2 regions of the Terribacillus sp. DMT04 genome follow, and region 2 is predicted to be linked to the other one. Evidence: predicted binding sites of a transcription regulator. Region 2 holds the regulator's gene; the other holds the start of a gene.
What was found. The regulator CtsR, encoded in region 2, represses protease genes until heat stress. The targets are predictions, from matches to a motif close to ATGGTCAATAAAGGTCAAACA.
Positions count from the first base shown of each region.

Region 1: clpP (ATP-dependent Clp endopeptidase proteolytic subunit ClpP) is a predicted target of CtsR. The motif match lies at 4,173-4,193, and genes of this name have one in related genera.

Region 1 covers NZ_CP077639.1:2,450,500-2,456,746, forward strand. The annotation lists gene KS242_RS12975 (SMI1/KNR4 family protein) at 138-962, shown strand; gene KS242_RS12980 (HNH endonuclease) at 1,038-1,772, shown strand; tRNA gene KS242_RS12990 (tRNA-Arg) at 2,980-3,055, opposite strand; gene KS242_RS12995 (manganese catalase) at 3,152-3,958, opposite strand; gene clpP (ATP-dependent Clp endopeptidase proteolytic subunit ClpP) at 4,257-4,844, shown strand; gene KS242_RS13005 (RDD family protein) at 4,891-5,466, opposite strand; gene sppA (signal peptide peptidase SppA) at 5,481-6,247, opposite strand, start outside.
Region 2 covers NZ_CP077639.1:138,282-144,528, reverse strand. The annotation lists gene radA (DNA repair protein RadA) at 1-490, opposite strand, end outside; gene clpC (ATP-dependent protease ATP-binding subunit ClpC) at 629-3,058, opposite strand; gene KS242_RS00745 (protein-arginine kinase McsB) at 3,081-4,148, opposite strand; gene KS242_RS00740 (protein-arginine kinase activator protein McsA) at 4,148-4,678, opposite strand; gene KS242_RS00735 (CtsR family transcriptional regulator) at 4,700-5,158, opposite strand; gene KS242_RS00730 (MgtC/SapB family protein) at 5,286-5,981, opposite strand; rRNA gene rrf (5S ribosomal RNA) at 6,118-6,230, opposite strand.

The sequences.
Region 1 (6,247 bases), 1.1 Mb from region 2:
GAGAAAATGTTATAATTTTACGAACATAAAAGGTACCCAATTTGGTACCTTTTATGTTCGTAAATTGTCCAATTCTTGTATTCATCTCTTGTACAATCTGTTATCATTGCCATATATTTCTTACGAGGAGCAATGGTATGAATAAAAACACCACACTATGGCAAGGCAGTGAAGCAGAAGATTATTATCCTGTTTTAAAGATTACATCTGCAGATTTGAAAGCATATGAAGATGTAAAAGGAATTGAACTCCCATCGCTATATAAGGAACACATATTAGTGAAAAATGGTGGTAAGCCTGTATTAGATTCTATACCAACTAATGTTCCTACCACATGGGCTTCCGACCACGCTAACGTTAATGTGCTATTTGGACTTAGATCTGATGATGGTATTTTAGATACTGATACTCTTATTAAAGAATGGAATCTTCCAGAAAATATAGTTGTATTTGCTATGAGTGAAGATAATGCCTTCTTTTATTTTGATTATTCAAGTCAAAAAGAAAATCCCCCTATAAAAATCTATGAGCCTGAAGGTAATCTAAAAGCATACGAAGTAGCCAAAGACTATGAAACTTTTATAACTAGTCTATATAAAGAGAGTTTAGACCCGACCGATGATGAGATAGAAGCTGCTCTACAAGAGAATGAAGATAAATGGTCAGATAAAGGTTTATTTGAGAAATATATTGCAGAAGATAACCTAAAAGAGTTACTTGAAGGTATCACTTTTTATAGTACTTCAGAAGATTTAGATTGGGTTATTAAAAAAATTATAGATTTAAGCGAAAGTAAGCATTCAGCCGTCCGTGTTGCAGCTGCTGAATTAATACTTAGCATTGTTGAATACAATTATGAAGATATCAATCCAAAACTAATTGAAAAAGCAATTGATGTATTCGATTGCGATACCGACCCTGATGTTCAATCCTATATGGAAGATATTAAAGAAAATATGTGAAAACATATTTTCTTTTTTTTGCATACATGGTAATATCTAGTAGTGCTAGCACCACAAAATCTTATGAGGTGTATAATGAAAACAAAACTGAATAAAATCTTTTTCTCTCTTCTGTCACTAGTTTTAATATTAGGGTTTGTTGGCCCTACATATGCTTCAGCGAATGAAAACAATAACGTTAATGATTCAAACACATCAGATAATCCCTCAACCACTATTATTGAAGATGCACCAGACTCAGAAACCGAAGAAGTAAGTGAAGAAGATTTCCAAAATGGAGAAATTCTAGAAGACGATAATTCCTCTCTCGAAGGATTAGAAGACGTACCAGCTACGGACGATTCTTTTTCAGCACAATGGGCTTTCTTAATTCCCCCAGCTATCGCTATTGTTAGTAGAGTCGGTGGTAAACTAGTTGTAAAACAATATTTAAAGAAATCTACGAAAAATATAACCATTAGAAATGGACATCTAGCAGGCAAAACTCATTCTTCAGGTATTAAATTTGATAGTAAGGGATTCCCTAAATTCCCTTCTAAATTTAATACAACCCTGCCAACAAGTTTGATTAAATCAAGTAATTCCTCTCAATTTAGAGCTGCTAATGCTGCACTAAAGAAGCAAATTGGCAAGGACAGTGTTAAGAAGAAATTCTCCATGCGTCAGGTTAATGACATAAAAAACGGTTTAACTCCTAGAGGCATGACTTGGCATCATCACCAAAATACTGGCAAACTTCAGCTAGTTGACACAGCTAAGCACAAAGCAACTGGCCATACGGGCGGTAAATCAATCTGGGGATCTCTATAACATCTAATACTAAAAACTAAAACGAACTGAATTCGGCCTAATAAGGTGCATTCAGTTCGTTTTTTTATATGATTCCAATCGCAGTAGCAATTCTAAAAAGTGCTACTCTCTTCTTCTGATAATACTTCCACTTCTTAATCCCTAAGTCCATGTATTTATTGAGATCATTGATTTCCTAAGAGCTTAAGTATTTCTGATTGATTATCTGTCTCTCAATAAAATCAAGTGATCCATCCAGTGCACGTTCTATCTGCCGTACTTTAATCTCATTCACCCGGTTGTTCTGGAGAAGAGAGGGAAACCGATCACACCCTCTTTCTCCCTTTCACGTTAGTTTTATCTGTATTTTTAAGGCTCGGTAATCCTTCAGCTCTTTAATAACAAGTTCCAATACCTTCTTTTCATTTATCTCAGGTAGCAGTGTCAATTGTTCTGCGTTCACTTAAATCTCCCCCTTACAAACATCTGACAAAAAATGAAAGCACGACAATTCCAATAATGGCCGTGACACAAAATCGTTGCAAATGGCCATACCAGAGCAGGATTATTATTTCTTTCCGCTATACTCCACCAGCCATGATTAAAGCTAAAAACATAAGAAAGATAATGATTGCAATTGTCATTTTTAAAACTCCTCAATAAAAAAGAGCACCAAACAGCAGCGCTCAGTGCGCTTTCTGTTCAGTGTCCTCGATTTTCGACTAGGCTATATTAATCTGCAGTAATTGTATACTTTGGCTTGCCTACTTTATAGTTCTGGTAAGGTATCTCTATTCTACCGTATTTCGGGAGAGGATACTCTACAATTTCCCGTCAGTTACAATATAAATTTCCCCCGGCTCATCTACGCTAATAGTGCCTGATCTTGTTTGCATGTCTACTTCCCTTGGCGTTTCACTATTTCCACTCTGTAGCCCCCTATATAGCTATTTGGCGGACAATAGAAAATTCAGGTGTAAAGTGGATATCCTTTCATTCAATACGATATACTCATGTAACTCTTTTATTATAGATGGGAGTTCACCCTAAGGTTGTGCATTCCAGGTATGCAATCAGCAGCTGCTGATATGTTGAGTCAGCTTTTCAATAAAAGAAGGGATTAAATTTATTTCCGAACACGAAGGTTTGCAATATGTTGCAAGCGCTTATAAACAAAAAAATAGCAAGAACGGCAAACTGCCATCCTTGCTATCTCTTTATTTATTAGCGCGCTCGGAGGGATTCGAACCCCCGGCAGACGTGGTACCGGAAACCACCGCTCTATCCGACTGAGCTACGAGCGCATATGTATTTAATGTGACAACGATTATTATATCGTTAATCGCCTTTTCACGCAAGTCTTTTCATAGAAAAGACCCGCTAATGCGGGTCCTGTATTATTACTTCGGATACACATACTGCGGTGCTGGCTGCAGTTCCTGCGGGCCGCCGTGTGCTTTTGGTTTAGATTCGTATTTGAATTCACCGCCATCAGGAGCTTGTCCTGATGCCCAGCTTCCTTCTTTGGATTCTTCGCCTTCTGAAAAGTTGATTAAGCTATGGGAGAAGCCATCTGCTTCCAACTCTTTCGGGAAGGAGCCTGGAACAACGATGCCGTTTTTCTCTTCCAATTCACGTGCAGCAGCAATCCATTGGTTTTGGTGCATGGAATCACGTGCTAATAGGAAGGATAGCATATCGCGCACACCTTTATCTTCTGTCATTTCATATAGGCGCGCCACTTGCAGGCGTCCTTGGGATTCTGCATTAATATTTGCACGCATATCTGCGAGTAAGTTGCCGCTTGCAATAATATAACCCGCGTTCCAAGGTACTCCGTTACTATCTGCAGGACGAGGTCCCAAACCGGCAACGATGGCATGCTGTGGATTCATACCGCCCAGAATAGAGGCAATCACGGGGTCTTTCGCAGCTTCTTCTTGTTCTTTCACTGGTGCTCCATCCAGAAGACGGGCAATCATCGTAGCAATCATTTCAACGTGGCCAATCTCTTCAGCCGCTGTATCCATAATTAAATCTTTATATTTTTCTTCGCCGCGCGTACTCCAGCCTTGGAATAAGTATTGCATGGCAACAGTAATCTCACCATACTGTCCGCCAAGGATTTCCTGCATCTTCTTCGCGAAAAGTGCATCTGGTTGGTCTGGTTTCGAGTTGTATTGCAGTACTTTTTGATGACTAAACATGTTATTCCTCCTAGTGTAATCATTGGTATGCTACTTGCTTTCCACCTGTCGCACCAAGTTAAACCAACATATCCATCAATTAATACTTACAAAATATAATGCGCTTGGCAGGAGAATGCCGATGAAAAGTCAAACTTACAAAAGACAGTAAAACAAGCGTTTACAAGCCTCGAATCAAGGGAAGCATGGAATAGGCGAAAGAAAGTTAGTGTTTTGTTTGACCTTTATTGACCTTTTAGGTAAGATAAGGTTAGTCATTACTTAGAATAATGAGCTCATATCCAAAGGAGGATCTATCATGAATCTAATCCCTACAGTTATTGAACAAACAAACCGTGGCGAGCGTGCTTACGACATCTACTCTCGTTTACTGAAAGACCGGATCATTATGCTAGGCAGCGCAATCGACGATAATGTTGCTAACAGCATCGTATCTCAGCTGTTATTCTTAGCAGCAGAAGATCCAGAAAAAGATATATCCCTATACATCAACTCACCAGGCGGATCCATCACTGCAGGTATGGCTATTTATGATACAATGCAGTTCATCCAGCCAAAAGTATCCACTATCTGCATCGGCATGGCTGCATCTATGGGTGCATTCTTGTTAACTGCTGGTGAAAAAGGCATGCGTTATGCGCTTCCTAACAGTGAAGTAATGATTCACCAGCCATTAGGTGGTACACAAGGTCAAGCGAGTGATATCGAAATCCATGCTCGCCGTATCATCGAAATGAGAAAGAAACTGAACGAAATCATGGCAGAACGCAGCGGCCAGCCGCTTGAAGTAGTTGAGCGCGATACAGATCGTGATAACTTCCTTACTGCTGAGCAAGCTGTTAATTACGGTTTGATTGATAAAGTAATGGAAAAGAAACCTTCATAAAAACATAAAAATAGCCCTCCAGCTGTATAAGCTGGAGGGCTATTTTTTATCTTTCGTGAATAACAAGTGTATCTGCAAAATAGTCATGTACACCTTGCTTTTTCGGGGTAAAAGCTACTACGATATAAACAATGAACATCCAAAAAAAGATGCGATGGATGAATCGACCGACAACTTCACGGATTAATGCATCCAGCCAGGACAGCTGCTGACCATCTGTACGGATGACACGAATTCCAAAAATCATTTTGCCTAATGTCTGTCCTCGCCATTTCGTCATAAATAAAAAGTAGGCGAAAAAGACAAGTCCGCTAAGCAACCCGCTTATACTCCAGAACCAAAGTGTTGCTTCCTGGAAGGATTCAATCATGGTAAAGGGCTTAACGAGCAAGCCAGTTAGACCGAATACAACGAGAAGGTCTGCCAAGTATGCCCAGAAACGCATCCAGAAGCCTGCATAGCGCTGATTGTCTGCTGGAGCATCTTGTACTGCTGTTCCGTGCACGCTATGCTCCTCTTCTCCTCTGTCTTCATATATCCATTCCTGTTGTTCCTCGGTTTGGCTGGCAGTTGAATCAAGAGGCGTTCGTTCATCTGGATGCACATTTTTATCTTTATCCATATACATAACGCCTCCTATTCTGCGTAAAGATACATAGCTTCAGGTGAATTCGATTTGCCCATCAGTTCCTTGATGCCGAGCAAATCTGCGTCAGAAACAAACAATCCTTCAGCGGCTGTCGCCCAGAAAGAGCCCATACCGAAGCCATCTCCTGTATATTCGAAGACTTCTGCACCCTTAAGTCCTTGTTCTTCTTTCATCATTGCAATCGTATCTTCTAGATCTCCTAAATCATCTACTAACCCATTATCCAATGCTTGTTTACCGGAGTATACACGTCCATCACCTAGTTCACGTACTTTAGATTCAGACATGCCGCGTCCATCGACAATAACCTGTACGAAATCAGCATACATATCATCGATGATTGATTGAAGAATTGCTCTTTCTTCATCAGTCATATCTCTTGTTGCAGACATTATATCTTTATGTTCTGCACTCTTGATTACTTCTTGTTTGATACCAATCTTATCTGCGAGTTCTGCATAATTGACTGTCGACATGATAACCCCAATAGAACCAGTAAGTGTTGCTGGGTGCGCTACAATCTTATTAGCGCTGGCAGCTAAATAATAGCCCCCAGATGCAGCTGTGTTGGCCATACTGATATATACTGGTTTGCCATATTCTTCTTGAATTTCGACGACTTTGTCATGAATCTCAGCACTCTCCACGACACCGCCTCCTGGGCTGTTCACTTCAATAATGACACCGCCAACTGTGTCATCCTGTCCGGCCGCTTCCAATCTTTCTAGAAACGTATTGTGATTGTATGTAGCAC
Region 2 (6,247 bases):
CCTCAATATGCCGAACAATATCCTGAAGGTTTGTCTCAGACAGAACATACAGCTCATCCGCCTTCACCCCAAGCCGATCGGCCCGCAGCTTCGTCTGGCGAGCCGATTCCTCACCCGATATATACAGAACACGCAATTCCTTCTCCGCCAGCTGTGCACTCACTTGCAGAAGCAATGTGGATTTTCCGATACCAGGATCTCCGCCGACTAACACAAGTGACCCTGGAACAATTCCGCCTCCAAGGACCCGGTTAAATTCCGGCAAGTTTGTCGTAACTCGCGGTTCCTTTTCGGAATGAATTGCTGTAATAGATTGCGGCTTTGCCGCTGTAGATGACGCAGCGGAATGCCGAAATGCACCGCCGCCCGCTGGAGTTACAACTTCCTCGGTAAATGTATTCCAATTCCCGCAGCTCGGACATTTACCCATCCATTTCGCTGATTCATATCCACATTCCTGACATACATACTTTGTCTTACGTTTTGCCAAGCCTATCAAATCCTTCTTCATCATTTTATACGATAATTACGGCACAAAAGTTACAGAAATATATCAATCAAATTATATATTATAGAAATAATTACACAATAAAATAAAAAAGGGAGGCGAAAAACACCTCCCTATTCATTATTTGCCTGTTACGACATACTTACCGTCTTTATCTACATCAATATTCACTTGTTGACCCATGCTGATATTCTCACGCAGCAACTCTTCCGATAACAGATCCTCTATATGCTTTTGGATTGCCCGGCGGAGCGGTCTGGCGCCATATTCCGGATCAAACCCTTCATTAGCAATCTTCTCGATAACAGCATCAGTGAGTGTGAATTCAATCTCCTGCTGCGCCAGACGTTTCTTAAGCTGCTCTGTCATCAATGTCACAATGTCCTTCATGTGCTTCTTCTCAAGCGGATGGAACACGATTGTTTCATCAATACGGTTAAGAAACTCTGGACGGAAAGCTTTTTTCAGTTCCTCTGTAACTTTAGCTTTCATATCTTTAAAGTTTGAATCTGCTTCGTCCATTGCGAATCCAAGTGATCTGCTGCGTTTCAATTCACTTGCACCAACATTGGATGTCATGATCAATACCGTATTACGGAAATCTACCAGACGCCCTTTGGAATCAGTCAATCGACCATCTTCCAGCACTTGAAGCAGGATATTGAATACTTCTGGATGTGCTTTTTCAACTTCATCAAGCAAAACAACAGAATAAGGTTTACGGCGTACCTTCTCAGTAAGCTGTCCGCCTTCTTCATAGCCTACATAGCCTGGAGGAGAACCAACCAAACGTGCAGTGGAATGACGCTCCATATACTCAGACATGTCGATACGAATCATAGCATCTTCATCACCGAACATTGTATCTGCCAGTGCACGTGCCAATTCCGTTTTCCCGACACCCGTTGGGCCAAGGAAGATAAAGGAACCGATAGGACGTTTCGGATCTTTCAGTCCAGCTCTTGCACGGCGAATTGCTTTAGAAATTGCCAAGACAGCTTCTTCCTGGCCAATTACACGTCCATGGAGTGTTTGCTCCATATTAAGCAATCGCTCTGATTCATCCTTCGTCAGCCTTGCTACAGGAACACCTGTCCAGATAGAAACAACAGAAGCGATATCTTCCACTGTGACTTCACTGCTTTCCTGTCCTTGCTTTTCTTTCCATTGATCCTTTGTCTCATCCAGCTGATCACGTAGACGCTGCTCTGTATCACGCAAGGAAGCAGCTTTTTCAAATTCCTGGCTTTGTACAGCTGCATCTTTCTCTTTGCGAACCTCTTCTAACTTCTGCTCAAGCTCTTTCAAATTCGGCGGTGCTGTATAAGAACGAAGGCGTACTTTCGAACCTGCTTCATCAATTAAGTCAATTGCTTTATCCGGAAGGAAACGATCTGTAATATAACGATCGGAAAATTCTGCTGCTGCTCGAATGGCCTCATCTGTAATTGTTACACGGTGATGCGCTTCATAGCGGTCACGTAAGCCAGTTAAAATCTGAATGGATTCTTCAACAGATGGCTCATCTACTTGAATCGGCTGGAAGCGTCGTTCCAACGCAGCATCTTTTTCGATATATTTACGGTACTCATCTAAAGTAGTAGCACCAATACACTGCAATTCTCCGCGAGCCAAGGAAGGCTTCAGGATGTTGGAAGCATCAATCGCTCCTTCTGCCCCGCCTGCTCCAATTAGTGTATGCAGTTCATCGATGAAGAGGATAATATTCCCCGCTTGGCGGATCTCCTCCATTACTTTCTTCAAGCGATCCTCGAATTCTCCGCGATATTTAGTACCTGCTACAACCGTACCCATATCAAGCGTCATTACACGCTTGTCTCGGAGAATCTCTGGTACTTCGTTATTAATGATTTGCTGTGCCAGTCCTTCAGCAACGGCTGTTTTACCGACACCTGGCTCTCCGATTAAAACAGGATTATTTTTTGTCCGGCGGCTAAGAACTTGGATAACACGCTCAATTTCTTTTTCGCGGCCGATAACCGGATCGATATTGCCTTCTTTTGCAATTGCAGTAAGGTCTCGTGCCAAAGAATCAAGTGTAGGCGTATTCGCTCTTGCAGACTGACCACCGCGCTGCTTGCCAGCAGATGATTCATTACTTCCTAAGAGCTGCAACACTTGCTGACGGGCTTTATTCAAGCTGACACCTAGGTTATTCAATACACGAGCCGCAACACCTTCACCCTCACGAATCAAACCGAGAAGGATATGTTCTGTTCCGACATAGGAATGTCCTAGTTTTCTAGCCTCATCTAAGGAAAGTTCAATTACCTTCTTTGCCCGCGGCGTGTAGTAAGGTGTACCCGTAATCTTCTGGCCGCGGCCGATTAGCTGCTCCACCTCTTCTTGAATACGCTCTGTTTCTAATCCTAAAGTAGACAGTGCCTTAGCAGCGATTCCTTCTCCTTCGCTTACTAGCCCTAATAAGATGTGCTCTGTCCCGATATTGTTATGTCCTAGGCGCACTGCTTCTTCTTGTGCCAGCGCAAGGACTTTCTGTGCTCTTTCAGTGAAGCGTCCAAACATCATAGGAAATTTCCTCCTTGGTCACTCAGTTATTTTCTAAGTGCATCCTTTCCCTAATAAGGGATGCACGTAATACATCTCTTTCTCTGCCAGATAAGCTTCTCTTCGCATAACGCTGCAGGAAGCCTGGCTGAATCAAAACCATTAATTCATTAAGTATAGATTGCGGCATATCTTCTATATACCCAAGATCGATACCTAATCTAACATCCGATAAACACGTTGCAGCTTCCTTCGATTCAATAATCCGGCTGTACTGCAATGTACCATAGGAACGAAAGATACGATCCTCCAGCTGAATGCTCAGTTCCTCCGTTAATGTCTCGCGTGCCTGCCGCTCTTGTTCAATCAGCTGACTAACTACGCTCTCCAAATCTTCTACAATATCTTGTTCTGATTTGCCTAGCGTAATTTGGTTAGAAATCTGATAGATATTGCCTTGTGCTTCGCTTCCTTCCCCATAGATACCGCGAACAACTAAACCAAGCTGGTTAATAGCTGGGGTCAAGCGGTTCATTTGGTGCGTCATCGTAAGAGCAGGCAGGTGCATCATAACCGAAGCTCTAAGGCCCGTGCCAACATTTGTTGGACAGGTAGTCAGGTAACCTCTTTCTTCATCGAAAGCATAGGTTATTTTCTGCTCAAGCCAATCATCAACTTCAAATGCTTTATTCAATGCTTTTTGCAGTTGAAAGCCTGGCAAGTACAGCTGAATACGCAGATGGTCTTCCTCATTTACCATAATAGAGACTTGTTCGCTCTCAGAAAGCAAAACTCCTGCCTCTTCCGCATGTTCTGCTAAATGCGGACTAATCAGATGCTTTTCGACAAGTACTTTCTTTTCTATCGGAGAGAGATCTGCTATACGAATGAACTGCAGTGATCCCTGATGGTCAAAAGCAGTATCTTGATAATTCTCCTGAAAGAACTCGAGTACGTCATCTAACTCCTCTGCTTTGGCGATGAGCGGAAAGGAACGATTCTCGAAATTACGAGCAAGACGGATTCGGCTGCTCATGACAATATCGCAGTCAGGTCCATTTTCTTTCATCCACGGACTAATTGCATCACTCATAAAATTCTCAAGCGACATCAGCTTTCCTCCTCTTCTTGCTGTTCCAGAAGGCGGATTTTATCGCGGATTTCTGCTGCCTTCTCAAATTCTTCCGCCTGAATGTATTCCTGCATGGATTCCCGGTAAGCTGCAATCTTGCGTTTTTTCTCAATACCGCTTCCCATTCGCTTTGGTATCTTGCCTTCATGCTTTGTGTTTCCGCTGTGTACGCGTCTAAATATCGGATTTAAGTTATCCTCGAAAGTTTCATAGCAGGAAGCACAACCAAATTTCCCTACGCGAGTGAACTCATGATAAGTCAGCCCGCATTTCGGACAAGCAAGAGCTGTTGCCGATTGGGAGAACTGTTTATGATCTTGAATAGTAGAAGGATTCATATGAAATAGGCCGGATAATAGGTTATGCAAAGAATATCCTTCTTGACCATACGATACATATCCATTCTCTTTTGCACATTGTTCGCATACGTGCATCTCCGTTTTCTGACCGTTAATGACATTTGTCAAATGCAAGGTTGCCGGTCTTATATGACATTCTTGGCACTCCATCAAGACGTCCTCCTTATCTGACTAATACTTGATAGCAGTCAGCATTGATACCAAGATACGAGACCTGACCTCATCGCGAAGCGGTAACGGAAAGGCTAATGTATCCCGGCTTGTTGCTCGTAACATAATCTTCGCTTCTCGCTCTGTCAGAATTTTCTCTTCTGCTAGCCTTTCAATCACACTGTTGGCCGTTTGCTGTGCTACGCGTGGTTGGACCATAGCAATTACTTCGTCTATCAAACTTGCTGCTGTATGGTGTTTTACCCGAATAATACGTATATAACCACCGCCGCCGCGCTTACTTTCAACTAAATAGCCCTTTTCAACAGTGAATCTTGTTTTGATAACATAATTAATTTGGGATGGCACACACTGAAAACGATTAGCTACTTCACTCCGCTTAATCTCCACTTCCTGTTCATCTGCAGATTGCAGAATGTTCTTTAAGTATGCTTCGATTATGTCAGATATGTTGCTCACTCATGCCGCCTCCCTTCTTTTGACTTTGACTATCTTTGACTTTATTATATACGCTTTGCAGAAGGAATGCAAAACTCTTCCTTTCTAGCATAGCCTCGAATAACAGAAAAAAACCCTCAAAAGGGTTTTAACTTTTCGCAGTACTAACTGTGCGGATATTAGGTATGTCTGTTAATTCCTCAAAGAGCTTCATTTCATTTAATGCTTGCCGCGTTTCCAGCCCCACATATAACATTTTACGACCATCATGCTGCTTTTTCATTTTCATATCTGCAAGCGCTAAATGATGGCTTTCCAATACTTCCATAATTGGTGTAACCGTTTCGTCTTTATCTAACTCAATCTCAAGCTGGTATGCTTTCTGTTTTTTATTCGCCAGAAACATCTTTTCAAAGTTATTTAGAAAGATTAAGATCAATAAAATGAGAACAGTTGTAAAGACGGCTTCCATATACATACCGGCCCCAATAACTAACCCCAGTCCAGCTACCGTCCAGACAGATGCTGCTGTTGTGAGCCCCTTAACCGTTGAACCGTTTACAATAATTGTACCTGCACCTAAGAACCCTATCCCGCTAATAACATAGGAAGGTATCCGAGCAGGATCAAATTGTACATAACCATGTTCCTCGCTAAAGGCTGTAAAGCCATATAAGGAAAGAATCATCATGAGGCAGGATCCTACTCCAACCAAGATATGCGTACGCAAACCAGCATGGTGATTTCCCATTCCTCGCTCCATGCCAATTGCACCAGAGAGAAACACTGCTATGATAATTTTCATCATTACTGTTAGTGATTGATCATTAAATAAATGTTCCATTCCCGATTCCCTTCTTTCTCTATGAAGTATATGAAATTTAACTAATAAGTATGAGCATATGTTACAGGAAGTATAGAAGCAACACAAAAAAGCTCCCGATAAGTTAGTCACTAACTCATCGGGAGCTTTTCATCTTGCCTGGCAGCGTCCTACTCTCGCAGGGCGAACCCAACTACCATCGGCGCTGAAGAGCTTAACTGCTGTGTTCGGCATGGGAACAGGTGTGACCTCTTCGCTATTACCACCAGACAATTCAAAGATTCAAT